2 regions of the Acidihalobacter sp. genome follow, and region 2 is predicted to be linked to the other one. Evidence: predicted binding sites of a transcription regulator. Region 2 holds the regulator's gene; the other holds the start of a gene.
The links. The regulator sigma-54, encoded in region 2, starts transcription at its own class of promoters, with help from an activator protein. The targets are predictions, from matches to a motif close to TGGCANGNTNCNTGCTT.

Region 1 (7,237 bases), on a different contig from region 2:
CCCCAATGACGGGCCAGCGGACGCGCCAGTTCCAGGGCCTGGTTGTAGCCGCGCTCACGCAGGCGCGAGCGATGCAGCGGCACCGGCAGCAACAGTTCGGGCGGACGGCGCTCCGACGCTTCGGCCGCCTCTATCAGCAAGGCGGAAAACAACGCCGCATGCGTCAGCCGACCACGGAATTTATATTCCGCAATCAGGCGATCCACCGGCTCGGCATAACGCAACGGCGCGAACACATCGGCATAGGGCGGCGGTTTCCTGAGGCAGCGCCCACAGACGTTCCCGCCCGAACGGATCAGCGGTCGCCCGCAGCGGCTGCAGGCGCAGGCCACGTGCGGCAGCTCTGCCGCACAAGCCGCACACAGATCACGACCCTGCGCGCCGGAAGCACCGCAAAGCACGCAAGCCCTCGGATACACGGCGTCCAGCAGTTGTCGCAACAGTCGAGGATAAACCATGGTTCGCATCTAGAATCCCCCAGCACAGCACAGCACAGCACGGGCATAGGGCCATGTAGACTATGCTATTGGTCCGGCACAGCCCGCCAGTTTCCGATCCAACATCCACAGGCTACGACATGAGCGACGCCCCCGACTTCCGCTCCTCCGAGTTCCTGCTGGAACACGTGCGCAAGACCATGGCCTTCTATCATCCACGCTGTATCGACCCGGCCGGCGGCTACTTCCAGTATTTCCGTGACGACGGCGAAATTTACGACCGTCATCATCGGCACCTGGTCAGCAGTACACGCTTCGTCTTCAACTATGCCATGGCCGCGCTCCGTTTCGGCGATCCCGCCTACCTCGACGCGGCGTGCCACGGCCTCGCCTACCTGCGCGACGTGCACCGCGACTCCGACACCGGCGGCTATGCCTGGACGCTACTCGACGGCGAGCCGAACGACCGGACCAACCACGCCTACGGCCTGGCTTTCGTGCTTCTGGCCTACGCCAGCGCCGTGCGTGCGGGCATCGCCGAAGCCCGGCCCTGGATGGACGAAACCCGTGATCTGTTGGAAACGCGCTTCTGGGACGCCGACGCCGGCCTCTACCGGGACGAGGCCGACGCCTCCTGGTGCTTCACAGCCTACCGCGGACAGAACGCCAATATGCACATGTGCGAAGCGCTGCTGACCGCCTACGAGACCAGCGGCGAACAGCTCTACCTAGACCGCGCGCTGAGCGTCGCCGACCACATGACGCGCCGTCAGGCCGCCAAGGCCGGCGGTCTGGTCTGGGAACACTACAACACGAACTGGGAACCCGATTGGGACTACAACCTCGACAACCCCAAACACCTGTTCAGACCATGGGGTTTCCAGCCCGGACACCAAACCGAATGGGCCAAACTGCTGCTGATCCTGGAGCGACACGCGCCGCGCGATTGGCAACTGCCGACCGCACAGCATCTGTTCGATACCGCACTCGCCCGAGCCTGGGACCCCGAGTACGGCGGTATTTGTTACGGCTTCGCACCCGACGGTTCCATCTGCGACGACGACAAATATTTCTGGGTTCAGGCCGAGTCGCTGACTGCCGCCGCTGTGCTCGCGACGCGCAGCGGCGACGTACGCTACTGGGACTGGTATGACCGCATCTGGAACTACGCTTGGGCGCACTTCGTCGACCACGAATACGGCGCCTGGTATCGCATTTTGCGGCGCGACAACAGCAAGTACAGCGACGAGAAGAGTCCGGCGGGTAAAGTCGACTACCACACCATGGGCGCCTGTTACGAAGTGCTTGGTCTGCTGGACCGTCAAACATCGGACTGACCCGCGACCGCACTCGAACAGCGACTGCCCGATCCTCAAACTGCCCTTCGTGGGGAGAAAAGCCTCACCGTATCCGCCGCGCGGGAAGGAGGCGGATACGCTTGTCTATAGTTATCCCGTCGATAAAACTTACAATATCGTAATAATTCGACAGCAAGACTTTACTCTCATGCTCGATAAAAATTATAACTAATTGATTTTTAATTAAATTAAATTCCATCCCTCATGCCTGGCTCGCAATATGCTTACTCTCCATACAGGCGATCCACGATGATCTCCGCACATAACGTAATAGAGACTTTTCTGTAGTCCGGCCTGAATTGGGGGGGCCTCCACATGAAACGCATACTTCTTATTGCAATTGCCGCATTTGCACTCGTCGCCGCCAACGCTGCGCGCGCCGTACCGGTCGACCTCGAACTCGCACTGCTGGTCGATGTCTCGGGCAGCGTGAGCAGCACCGAGTACAACCTGCAGAAAACGGGCTACATCAATGCCTTCAACAACGCAACCATCCAGAACCTGATCGCGGGACTGCCGGGCGGGATCGCCGTTACCTATGTCGAGTGGTCAGGCGCTAGTCAGCAGTCTCAGCTCGTGGGCTGGAGCCAGATCACGGATGCGACCAGTTCGAGCGCTTTTGCCTCGGCCATCTCCTCGACCAGCCGCGCCTTCTCCGGCCAAACCGCACCGGGCAGCGCCGTCAACTACGCTGTGCCGCTGTTCAGCAACAACGGCTACGAGGGCAGCCGCTGGGTCATCGACGTGTCAGGTGACGGCACTCAAAACGATGGAACCGACACCGCGGCGGCGCGCAACAACGCGCTGACTGCCGGTGTGGACACGATCAACGGCCTACCTATCGGCAGTACCGGCCTCACCACCTGGTATCAAAACAACATCGTTGGCGGAACGGGGGCGTTCCTGATCGCTGCAAACAGCTTCTCCGACTTCCAGAACGCCGTCTACCAGAAGCTGTATCGCGAGATTCACGGTGGCGACGTGCCCGAACCGTCCTCGCTGGGCATGCTGGGCTTCGGTCTGATGACACTGGTCGGCTTTGTGGCGCTGCGTCGGCGCATGCTCTGATCCCGAGTGTCGGATCGCTTTACGCTTCGGCGGCGGCCTTCGGGCCGCCGTTTTCGTTCTAATTAGCCTCGCCCGTCAGGCGTCCGGGTAGATTTCCTCGTCCTCCTGCGCCAAACCATCATCCAGCGTTACCCAGGCCAGACGACTTCCGACCCAAATATGCCGATCCGGCGGATAATGGTCGGCATCATCCAGCGTGCTCACGCTGACGTCTATCGTGTCCGGCGAAAGCGCCGTCCAAAGCGCCAACTGCGCGCCGCAATCCGAACAGAAATAGCGATCGCTGCCTGCCAATGCGCTGTAGCGGCGCGCTTCGCCCGCAGTCCAGCGAAAAGCCCCAACGGGCACTGTTGCCCAGGTCACATGCGTGCCCCCCGTGGTGCGGCGGCATATCGAACAGTGACAGACGGCAACGTCTGCCAGCGCCTCCAGGTCTATCGCGTAGCGGCATGAGCCGCAGTGACAGCCTCCCTCAAGCATCGTCGTCTCCCCATCTCCAATTCGGCCAGAGATTGGCACCAAACCTCGATCGCCTCAACATAAGACCGCCCTAATACAGCTTAAAATATCAATAGTGATGTTTGATACTTGATTATGGATTTACGGAATTCCATAATTAATTTTTCAAAATATCCGATTACGCACCGCAATGATCACCGCCAGCCAAATGCGAGCCGCCCGCGCGCTGCTCGGAATCGACCAGCGGCAGCTTGCCGAAGCTGCGGGATTGTCCCTGCCCACCATCCAGCGCATGGAAGGCAGCGAAGGTCAGGTCCGCGGCAACGTCGAATCGCTGGTGCGGGTGGTGGATGCACTGGACCGCGCCGGCTTGGAACTGCTCGGCGAAGGCGCCAGCAGCACCGCAGGCGGACGCGGCGTCCGCCTCAAGGCACCCGCCTCCGACAACGGCGAGGCTAACGCCTGAAACGATTATGGACGCGGTATGGACATCGGCAACGGCTTCGCTAGGACTGGCACTCGCCTCGTCCTTGGCGAGCTTGCCGGCCACTGCGCAACGCCCCGGCCTGCTGCGTCGGCTGGCACTGCCGCTGTTCGCCCTGGCCGGGCTGAGCGCACTGGTCTGCGGGATGATGGTGCTGGCGAGCGGCGAAAGCGCCACCGTGCAGTTGCCGCTCGGCCTGCCCTGGCATCCCTGGCGTTTGCACGTGGATGCTCTTGCCGGCTTCTTCCTCAGCCTGATCGGCGCCCTGACGCTAGCCGTCGGCATCTACGGCATGGGCTATGTACGCGATTTCGAGCGCGGCCGCGACCCGCTATCCGCGCTGGGCTTTTTCTCCGGCCTCTTTTTGCTCGGCATGCTCCTGGTGGTACTGGCCGACGGCGCCTTCATGTTCATGGTCGCCTGGGAGCTGATGACCCTGGCGAGCTACTTCCTCGTCGCCTTCCAGCACGACAACGCCAGCAACCGCCGCGCCGCCTTCCTCTACCTGCTCATGGGCCACATCGGCGGGCTGTGCATCCTGCTGGCCTTCGGCGTGCTGGCTAACTTCGGCGGCGGTTTCGGCTTCGACGCTCTGCGCGCCGCACATCCGTCGTTCCTGTGGGCCAGCGTGGCCTTCTCCCTGGCCTTCGCCGGCTTCGGCATGAAAGCCGGCCTGGTACCGCTGCACGCCTGGCTGCCCGAGGCGCATCCCGCCGCGCCCTCGCACATCTCCGCGCTGATGTCCGGTGCCATGCTCAAGGTGGCGGTCTACGGCTTTCTGCGTTTCGTCTTCGACCTGCTGGGGCAGACGCACTGGCAGTGGGGGGTCGGCGTGCTGCTGATCGGCTGCGCCTCGGCGCTGATCGGCGTACTGTTGGCGCTGATGCAGAGCGACCTCAAGCGCCTGCTCGCCTACTCCTCGGTGGAGAACCTGGGCATCGTGTTCATCGGCATCGGCCTCGCACTGATCTTCCTCGGCACCGGCCACCGCCTGCTCGGCACGCTGGCGCTGGTCGCCGCGCTCTACCACGCGCTCAACCACGCCCTGTTCAAAGGGCTGCTGTTCATGGGCGCCGGCGCCATCCTGCACAGCGCGCACGAACGTGACCTCGACCAGATGGGCGGGCTGCTGCGGCGCATGCCGTGGACGGGCAGCTTCTTCCTCGTCGGCAGCCTGGCCATCGCCGGCCTGCCGCCGCTCAACGGCTTCGTTTCGGAATGGCTTACCTTCCAGGCCGCGCTGCAGACCTGGCAACTGGAGAGCGGGCTGCTGCGCACGCTCATTCCGGTCGCCGCTGCGGTGCTGGCGCTCAGCGCGGCGCTGGCCGCAGCAGCCTTCGTCAAGGCCTACGGCACGGCCTTCCTCGGTCAGGCGCGCACCCGCCACGTGCGTCGTGCCCGCCAGGTACCGCTGAGCATGCGCATCGGACAGGGTCTGCTCGCCGCACTGTGCGTGGCCGCCGGCGTATTCCCTACCACGATCATCGCCTGGATCGAAAAAGTCCCGCATGAGCTGCTCGGCACCCAACTGCCGCAGGTCGGCGCGCAGGGCTGGCTGTGGCTCACGCCGATCGCGCCGGCCACCGCGAGCTACAGCGCTCCCGTCGTGCTGATCGCGCTGCTGCTGCTCTCGGCACTGGCGGCCGTCGCCGTCAGGCGCGGCGCGGTGCGCCGCATCCGGCGCAGCGACGCCTGGGACTGCGGCTTCGCGCCGCCGAACGCGCACATGCAATACACCGCCACCGCCTTCGCCCAGCCGCTGCGCCGTGTGTTCACGCCGCTGCTGCACATCGACGAGAGCGTCGAGCCGAGCGGCGAGACCACCGTGCGCTACCGCCTGCGGATCGCAGACCGCAGCTGGGCATTGTTCTACGCACCACTCGCGCGCTGGCTCGACCGCCTGACGCGTCTGGTCACCCGCCTGCAGGCGGGCAGCCTGCGCGTATACCTCGGCTGGACCCTGGGCACGCTGCTCCTGCTGCTCTGGTTGGTGACTCTGTGAACACCGTCGACCTCGCACTGGCCGCCGTGCAGGCACTCGTCTACCTGCTGCTCGCGCCGCTGCTGGTGGGCTGGGTGCGCAAGGCCAAGGCGGTGCTGCAGAACCGCCGCGGCGCCTCGGTACTGCAGCCGGCGCGCAATCTGCGCAAGCTGTTCGCCAAGGAAGCACGTGTGGCGCACACCGCCTCGCCGCTGTTCCGGGTCACGCCCTATATCGTCTTCACCGCCACTTGGCTCGCCGCCGCCGCGGTGCCGCTCATCGCCACAAAGTTGCCGACCGCTACGGTCGCCGACGTCATCGTCGTCGCCGGTCTGCTTGGCCTGGCACGCTTCTTCATGGCGCTGGCCGGCATGGATGTCGGCACCGCCTTCGGCGGCATGGGCGCAAGCCGTGAGATGATGGTCTCGGGGCTGGCCGAACCGGCCCTGCTCATGGCCGTGTTCACGCTGGCCATGTCCGCGCACAGCACCAACCTCGCCGGCATGGTCGATCACCAGCTGGCCGGCGGCTCGCTGCTGCTGCCGTCCACGCTGTTCGCCCTCGGCGGGCTGGTGCTGGTAGCCATCGCCGAGACCGGCCGCATCCCGATCGACAATCCCAGCACGCATCTCGAACTGACCATGATCCATGAAGCCATGGTGCTGGAGTACTCCGGCCGTCACCTGGCGCTGCTGGAATGGGCCGCGCAGCTGCGCCTGATGCTCTACGGCGCGCTCATCGCCAACGTCTTCTTCCCCTGGGGCATCGCCACGACGCCCACGCTATCGGCGCTGGCTGCCGGTGCACTGGCGATCGTCGCCAAGCTGGCGCTGCTCGGCCTGTTGCTGGCGGTGGCCGAGACTGTGCTGGCCAAGAAACGCCTGTTCCGGGCGCCGTCCTTCCTCAGCCTCGCCTTTCTGCTGGCCCTGCTCGGCCTGCTCAGCCACGTGATCCTGGAGCAGGGACTGTGAACCTGCCGCCGCTGCATTCCATCGTCCTGGTGCTCGCCGCGCTGGCCCTGTTCGCCTCCTTCGCCCTGCTCGCGCAGCCGCGGCTGCAATCTGCGATCCACGCCTTCGCCTGGCAGGGCGCGCATGTCGCCGCGGTCACGCTCATAGTCGCGATCGCCGACCACGCGCCGGAACTCTACTTCTCCGCCGCGCTCACCTTCGCCCTCAAGGCGCTGTTGATCCCGTGGATGCTGCATCGCCTGGTGCGTCGCCTCGGCCTGTCACGCCAGCGCGACGAACTCGCCCACCCCATCCTCGCCGCCGGCGCCGCCGTCGGTCTGGTGGTGTTCAGCTACTGGCTGGTGCTGCCCATCGTGCAGCAGGGCCTGGAGTTCACGCGCAACATCGTCGCCATCAGTCTGGCGGTAGTGCTGGTCGGACTACTGATGATGGTCGTGCGCCGCCAGGCGGTGGTGCAAGTGCTTGGCTTCATGTCCATG
Region 2 (7,237 bases):
CCGCTGCGTGCGTCGATGCCGACCGCTGCGGCGTCGTACAGTTTCAGGCGTGGCGTGAGCAACTGGGTCACGAAGGGCGATAGCAAGCCGAGGTGGAGGTTGTCGATGCAGTAGAACCCTTCGTCCTCGAGTGCATGCAGGGCGACGGTCTTGCCCGAGCCGGAGAGCCCGCTGACGATGATGAGTCTCATGTGCGCTGGGCCTCGATCAGGTGCAGCTGACGCTGGGCCAGGTCCTCGGCTGCATCGTAGCCGGAATCGCGCAGTTGATGCTTGCGCACTGCCGCTTCGACTAGCACGGCCAGATCGCGGCTGGGTGCGACGTTGATGACGGTGACCGGCACGGTGACGCCGAGCAGTTCGCGCTCGGCCAGCACGCCTTGCAGACGCGTGGTTTCCGTCGCGGCGGGTTCGGCGTGGCGCAGGTCGATGATCAGCTGCAGATTCTTCCGGTCCTTGATGGCGTTGTCGCCGTACATGGCGCGAATGTTGAGCACGCCGAGCCCGCGAACCTCCAGCATGTCCTGCAGTACCGCAGGACTGTGGGCCTGCAGCGTGTTGGGCGTGATGCGCGCCAGTTCCGGGGCATCGTCGGCGACCAGCCGGTGTCCGCGCGTGACCAGTTCCAGCGCCAGTTCGCTTTTGCCGACGTTGCTGTCGCCGGCCAGTAACACGCCGATGCCAAGCACTTCCATGAACACGCCGTGCATGGTGATGCGCTCGGCAAGCGCTTCGCTGAGGTAGTAGCGCAGCTGGCTGAGCAATTCCTGTTCGGCCAGTGGCGTGGTGAACAACGGCACGTTGCGCGAGTCGGCCGCGGCGCGCAGGGTCTGGCCGGCGGTCAGACCGTCGGCCAGCAGCACCACGACGGTGGCTTGAAACAGATGTCGGATGGCTTCGGCGCGTTCGGCCGGCGGCAGCTCGGTGAGATATTCCATCTCGGCCGGGCCGATTACCTGAACCGCACTGGTGGTGATGAGGTCGAGATGGCTGACCAGCGTGGCGCCGCCCCAGGGGCAGCGGGCGCTGCTGAGTGCGCGCTGTGCGCCCTTGCGCCCAGCCGTCCATTCGAGCTGCAGCTTGTCGCAAAGAGTCTCGAACAGCATCTGAACAGTCAGCGGAGTGGATTCCATGCTGGCTAGTCTACTGAATTCCGGGGCGCTTTCGGCACTTCTGCGCCCCGGATTCTTGTCCGGTCAGGCGGCGTGCCGCGCACTCCATTCGGTTAGTGCGCGGTAAAGCGTCTCGCTGTCCGTACACTGGCGTAGTTGTGCAACGGTGTCGGCGTCACGAAACAGTCTGGCGAGCTGAGCGAGGATGTCGAGATGCGCGTCAGTGCATTCCTCCGGCACGATCAATGCGAAGAGCAGATCGACGGGGTGTTTGTCGGGCGCGTCGAAATCGATCCCTTCGTGCAGTTTGACGAATGCGCCGACTGCCCGTCCGATGCCTTTCATGCGCCCGTGGGGAATGGCTACGCCCGCACCGAGCCCGGTGCTGCCCAGTCGTTCGCGCGCCAGCAGAGTGTCGAAAACCTCATCGGCCGAAAGGCCGGTTTCCTCACTGCCTAGCAGCTGACCGAGCAATTCCAGAGTACGTTTTTTGCTGGTAACGTCGGCGTTGTCTACGACGCGATCCAGGCTCAGTAGTTCGCCGATCTGCATGGTGTGACCTACAGCGTTGGTGGATTCAGGCAAGACGTTTGTCGGCGTCGGCCTTGTGGTGGTCCTTGATCTTTTCCTTGTGCTTGACGACCTGCCGGTCGAGCTTGTCCACCAGACCGTCGATGGCGGCGTACATGTCCTCGGTTTCCGCTTCCGCATGCAGCTGGTTGCCGCCGAGCAGCAGACTGGCTTCGGCCTTCTGGCGGAGTTTCTCGACGCTGAGCACGACATGTACGTCGATCACATTGTCGAAATGGCGCTCCAGGCGCTGGAATTTCTCTTCGACGTAGGCACGCAGCGGGTCGGTGAGTTCGAGGTGGTGGCCAGTGAGGTTGATCTGCATGGGTGACTCCATTGTTGTCTGTCAGGCCTTCGTCAGGCGTTTGCGTTCGCTGGAAGAGAGAATATTCATGCCCTCGCGGTACTTGGCGACCGTGCGGCGGGCCACCTGAATGCCCTTCTCTCCCAAAAGGGCGGCGATTTTACTGTCTGAAAGGGGTTTGTCGCCAGGTTCCCCTTCGATGAGCTTGCGAATCATCGCGCGGATGGCCACCGCCGAGCACTCGCCGCCGTCGGCGGTGCCGACATGGCTGGAGAAGAAATACTTGAACTCGAAGATGCCGCGCGGGGTGTGCATGTATTTCTGCGTGGTGACGCGGGAGATGGTCGATTCGTGCATTTCGACCTGCTCGGCGATGTCGCGCAGTACCAGCGGTTTCATGGCTTCCTCGCCATATTCGAGAAAGCCGCGCTGTTGTTCGACGATGGCGGAGGCCACGCGCAGCAGCGTTTCGTTACGGCTCTGCAGACTCTTGATGAACCAGCGTGCCTCCTGCAGCTGGTTTTTGATGTAGGTGTTGTCCGTGCTGGTGTCGGCGCGCTTGACCATGGCTGCGTAGGTGGCGTTCACGCGCAGGCGCGGGATGGCTTCGGTGTTGAGTTCGACGCGCCAGCGCTGATCCTGCTTGCGCACGATGACGTCAGGTACGATGTACTCGGGCCGGCGATCGCTGATCTGCGCACCGGGGCGTGGGTTGAGCGTCTGTATCAGTGCAACTGCGCTCTGCAGGCCGGCCTCGTCGAGTTCGAGGCGGCGCATGAGCGTTTTGAAATCGTGGTTGGCGAGCAGATCGAGATGTTCGCCGATGAGCTTGCGGACGGCTTCCAGCCAGGGCGTGTCGGCGGGCAGTTCATAGAGCTGTGCCAGCAGACATTCGGACAGGTTGCGGGCGCCGCAGCCGGGCGGATCGAGGCGCTGGATGAGGTGCCGTACCGCCTCGATATCCTCGATCTCGAGCGGCTCTTCCAGTCCCAGTTCCTGGGTCAGGCTGTTCTGCAGGGTGGGCAGATCTTCCTGCAGGTAGCCGTCTTCGTCGATGGCGTCGATCAGGTTGATGGCGATCTGCCGGTCCTGATCGTTCATCGTGGTGAGGTGGATCTGCCACAGCAGATGGTCGATCAGCGATTCGTCACCCCCGCTTTGGGATTCGTAGGGATCGCGCTCCTCGCCTTCAAGGCGGCCATTGCCGGAGCCTGGTACGTTGGCCGGCTCATAGATGTCCTCCCAGGCGCTGTCGACGGGCAGGTCGTCCGGGATCGTGTCTTCGGCGCTGGTGGTAGAGTCGTCGTTTTCTTGATCTTCGGCCGGGTAGTTCTCGTCGTTTTCCTCGTCGCTGTCCAGCAGCGGATTGGTTTCTAGAATCTCCTGGATGTGGGTCTGCAGCTCTAGGGTGGAATACTGCAGCAGGCGAATCGCCTGCTGCAACTGGGGCGTCATGGCCAGTTGCTGCCCCAGCTTGAGTTGAATCGAAGGCTTGATCATCGGGTTTCCGTCATTGCGGCGTTTCGCCGCTCGCTCCAGCAGGCCGGTGCCTCCTGTCTGGTTTTTGCTGTGTCATGTCCAGGATTATATCGAATCCATCTCGGATGCAAGATGTGCTCTCGATCCGCATGGTGCGCTCTGCTGGCGTACGAGGCCGGAGGCGCCGTCCGCCGAGGTGCGCGAGGCAGCGCTGGTGCGGCATCACAGTTTGAAGTCTTCACCGAGGTAGACCTCGCGGGCCTTGCGATTGTGCAGGATGTCCTCGGGGCCGCCTTCGGCGAGCACGCGCCCTTCGCTCAGAATGTAGGCCCGTTGGCAGATACCCAGGGTTTCGCGCACGTTGTGATCGGTGATCAGCACGCCGATGTTGCGCTCGCTCAGATGGCGCACGATGCGCTGGATGTCGAGTACGGAAATCGGATCGACGCCGGCGAAAGGTTCGTCGAGCAGGATGAAGGCGGGGTCGGCGGCCAGGGCACGGGCGATTTCGACGCGCCGGCGTTCACCGCCCGAGAGGCTGTAGCCGCGGCTGTCGTGGATATGCCCGATCTGGAGTTCCTCGAGCAGGGCGTCGAGCGCTTCCTCGCGGCCCTTGGCATCGAGTTCCTTGCGCAGTTCCAGTACGGCGCGGATGTTGTCCTCGACGCTCAGACGGCGGAACACGGAGGCTTCCTGCGGCAGGTAGCCGATGCCCATGCGCGCGCGCGCGTGCATGGGGAAACGCGTGATCTCCTGTTCGTTGAGCTGGATGTTGCCTCCATCGGCCTGGATCAGGCCGACCATGATGTAGAAGCAGGTGGTCTTGCCGGCGCCGTTAGGGCCGAGTAGGCCGACCACTTCGCCGCTAGCGACTTCCAGCGAGACGCTGGCCAGTACGTCGCGGCCGCGGTAGCGCTTGGCGAGTTCGGTGCCGCGCAGCACGCTCATTGTTTTGGCGTCTCCGCGGTCTTGCCCGTGGCGGGTGTGTAGGTGGCCTCGATGCGTTGTCCCGGCGCGCCGGCGTCGACCAGGTCGCGCCGGATGTCGTAGACGATGCGACTGGCGCGGAAGGCGTTGCCGCGCTGCTGTAGCTGGGCGTCGCCGGTGAGCACGATGCTCTGTTCGGCGGGGTTGTAGACCATGTTCTTTGCCTGGCCGGTGATGCGCTTGCCTTCGGCGGTGGTGTCTTCGAAGGTCGCCGGCGTGCCGATCATGGTCAGTTTCTGGATCGGTCCGCTGTTGGGGGCGAGGATGTCCAGCTTGTCGCCCTTGATCATGAGTTTGTCCTGGGTGACCACCACGTTGCCGCTGTAGTTTCCGGTGCCTTTCTGCTGGTTGAAGCGGAAATGGTCGGCGCTGATGTGTACCGGAGCCTCGGGCGCTGCCGGAGTTTGCGCAGCGGCGGGCAGGGGCGCCAGGCAGAACAGGGCGGTGGTCAGGAGCAGGCGTGGGCTAATGAGATCGTTTCGCATAGTGGTCGTCAGCGCTGGTAGGTGCTGCGCACCTCGCGCAGCAGTTCGAAGACATGGTCGGCGAAGTCGGCGTGAAGGCCAAGCCCCTGTACATGGTAACCGGGAGCGTCGATGGTCGTATGCGCCTGGCTGGTAGCGGTCTGGGTGCGGATGTTGACGTATAGGTCGGAGGTGACCAGCTTGAGTTCTCCGTCGGTGGCCGAACGCGTTATGACCACCCTCTCGGGCATGTGTACGTGTTCGCCGTCGGCCTGCAGGTCCGCGCGGGGCGTGGTCAGGATGACGGGGGCCCCGGTCTGAGGGTAGACGGTCAGTACGACATCCTGTAGGTGGGTGATGTCGTCGGGTAGCGTGTGGGTCAGGGTCGTGGCCTGCAGACGGTAGCGCGGTTTGCCGTTGGTGCGCATCTGGGTCAGCGTGATACCGCTGGCGCGGTAGTCGACGCCGCTGGTGGGCGGGTGCGGTTTGCTCAGCGGCGGAACGAGCTGGCCCAGCAGCCAGGCGGCCATGGCCACGGTGGCTAGTGCCACGGCTCCGTACCACAGGCGTTGGGCGTTCATGCGCCGCTGCTGCCCGGGTCAGCGGAGGTAGGTGGCGAGCAGACGTTCCAGGTTGCCCTGGACCTGCATGATGCGCTCGCAGACTTCGCGCGCCGCGCCGTGTCCGCCGGGGCTGGCGGTGATCCAGTGGGCATGCTCGCGGATCAGGGGGGAGGCGTCGGCCACGGCTACGGCCACACCGACGCGCCGCATGACGGGCAAGTCGACCACGTCGTCGCCGACGTAGGCGATGGCCTCGGGGCTGTGGCGCGTGGCTTCGAGCAGTTCCTCGAAGGCGGGCAGCTTGTCGCGCCGGCCCTGGATGACGTGGGCGATGCCGAGATCGGCGGCGCGCCGTTCGACGACCTGCGAGCGGCGCCCGGTGAGGATGGCCAGCGCCACGCCGCTGTCCTGCAGCATGCGCATGCCGTGACCGTCCTTGGCGTTGAAGGCCTTGTATTCCTGGCCGTCGTCGCCGAGCAGCAGTCGTCCGTCGGTGAGTACGCCATCGACGTCGAAGATGACCAGACGAATGGCGTTCAGGCGCTGTTGCAGGGCATCGTTGGAGAGTTCGAGCATGGTGTCTTCGCTGTCGCTTCGTTTTCAGACCACGCCGGCGCGCAGCAGGTCCTGCATGTTGAGCGCGCCGATCAGGCGGTTGTCGGCGTCGGTAACGGGCAGGGCGGTGATGCGGTGGTCTTCCATCAGTTTGACCGCTTCAGCCGCCAGCGTTTCCGGGTGGATGGTACGGCAGTCGCGGGTCATTACCTGCTCCATGCGTACGCGCTGGATGTCGTGTCCTTGGTTCAGGGTGCGGCGCAGGTCGCCGTCGGTGAATACGCCGATGACCTTGCGTTCGGCGTCGATGATGGCCGTCATGCCGAGATTCTTGCGCGTAATCTCCAGCAGCGCCTCGCCCAGAGGCGTGTCCGGCGCGACGGCGGGAACGGCGTCGCCCTTGTGCATGATGTCGGCGACGTGCAGCAGGAGGCGTCGGCCCAGGCGTCCGCCCGGGTGCGAGCGGGCGAAGTCTTCGGCGGTGAAGCCGCGGGCCTCGAGCAGTGCGATGGCCAGCGCGTCACCCATGACCAGCGCGGCGGTGGTGCTGGAGGTCGGCGCCAGACCTAGCGGGCAGGCTTCGCGCTCCACGCTGACGTCGATATGCACCGTGGCTTCGCGCGCGAGTGCGGAGTGCGGATTGCCGGTCATGGCGATCAGTGGTACCCCAAGTCGCCGGATGATGGGCAATGTGGCCGGACTTGCCCATGCCGAGTACGACGATGCGTCCGCGGCAGGCGTGCAGATGGCGGCAGGCGGCGACGAAGGCGTCGTCCATCCGCTCGGCGAGCGCTTCGATCGCGGCGGACTCGGTGCGGATGACGGCAAGACCGAGTTCGGTCAGTTGGGAGGCGTCCAGATGCATGGCGTCAAGGAGAGAGATAGATCCAGATTTCATAGCCGATGAATGCGGCGAGCAGCAGCCCGCCTTCGATGCGGTTGATGCGGCGTTCGTCGCTGCGCAGGCTGAAGGCGAAGACGAACAGTAGCACGGTCAAGCCGAGCATGACCGGATAGTCCCGGCTCAGAACCTCGCTAGGCACAGGGCCGGGGTCGATCAGGCCGGGCAGGCCGAGCACGCCGAGTACGTTGAACAGATTGGAGCCGACGACGTTGCCCAGTGCGATGTCGGGTTCGCCGCGGCGGGCGCTAATGATGGATGCGGCCAGTTCCGGCAGGCTGGTGCCGATGGCGACGATGGTCA

Region 1: a site for sigma-54 is predicted at 2,005-2,021, ahead of P8014_RS13840 (DUF1194 domain-containing protein). Genes of this name have one in related genera too.

Annotation. Positions count from the first base shown of each region.
Region 1 covers NZ_JARRQY010000039.1:21,717-28,953, reverse strand. Annotated here, with positions in the region: gene P8014_RS13850 (ComF family protein) at 1-467, opposite strand, end outside; gene P8014_RS13845 (AGE family epimerase/isomerase) at 578-1,774, shown strand; gene P8014_RS13840 (DUF1194 domain-containing protein) at 2,111-2,863, shown strand; gene P8014_RS13835 (GFA family protein) at 2,939-3,343, opposite strand; gene P8014_RS13830 (helix-turn-helix transcriptional regulator) at 3,513-3,788, shown strand; gene hyfB (hydrogenase 4 subunit B) at 3,796-5,808, shown strand; gene P8014_RS13820 (NADH-quinone oxidoreductase subunit H) at 5,805-6,758, shown strand; gene P8014_RS13815 (formate hydrogenlyase) at 6,755-7,237, shown strand, end outside.
Region 2 covers NZ_JARRQY010000005.1:8,969-16,205, reverse strand. Annotated here, with positions in the region: gene rapZ (RNase adapter RapZ) at 1-191, opposite strand, end outside; gene hprK (HPr(Ser) kinase/phosphatase) at 188-1,132, opposite strand; gene P8014_RS02250 (PTS sugar transporter subunit IIA) at 1,196-1,696, opposite strand; gene raiA (ribosome-associated translation inhibitor RaiA) at 1,689-2,006, opposite strand; gene P8014_RS02240 (RNA polymerase factor sigma-54) at 2,028-3,485, opposite strand; gene lptB (LPS export ABC transporter ATP-binding protein) at 3,687-4,412, opposite strand; gene lptA (lipopolysaccharide transport periplasmic protein LptA) at 4,409-4,936, opposite strand; gene lptC (LPS export ABC transporter periplasmic protein LptC) at 4,945-5,496, opposite strand; gene kdsC (3-deoxy-manno-octulosonate-8-phosphatase KdsC) at 5,515-6,054, opposite strand; partial or broken gene P8014_RS02215 (KpsF/GutQ family sugar-phosphate isomerase) at 6,079-6,898, opposite strand; gene P8014_RS02210 (calcium/sodium antiporter) at 6,903-7,237, opposite strand, start outside.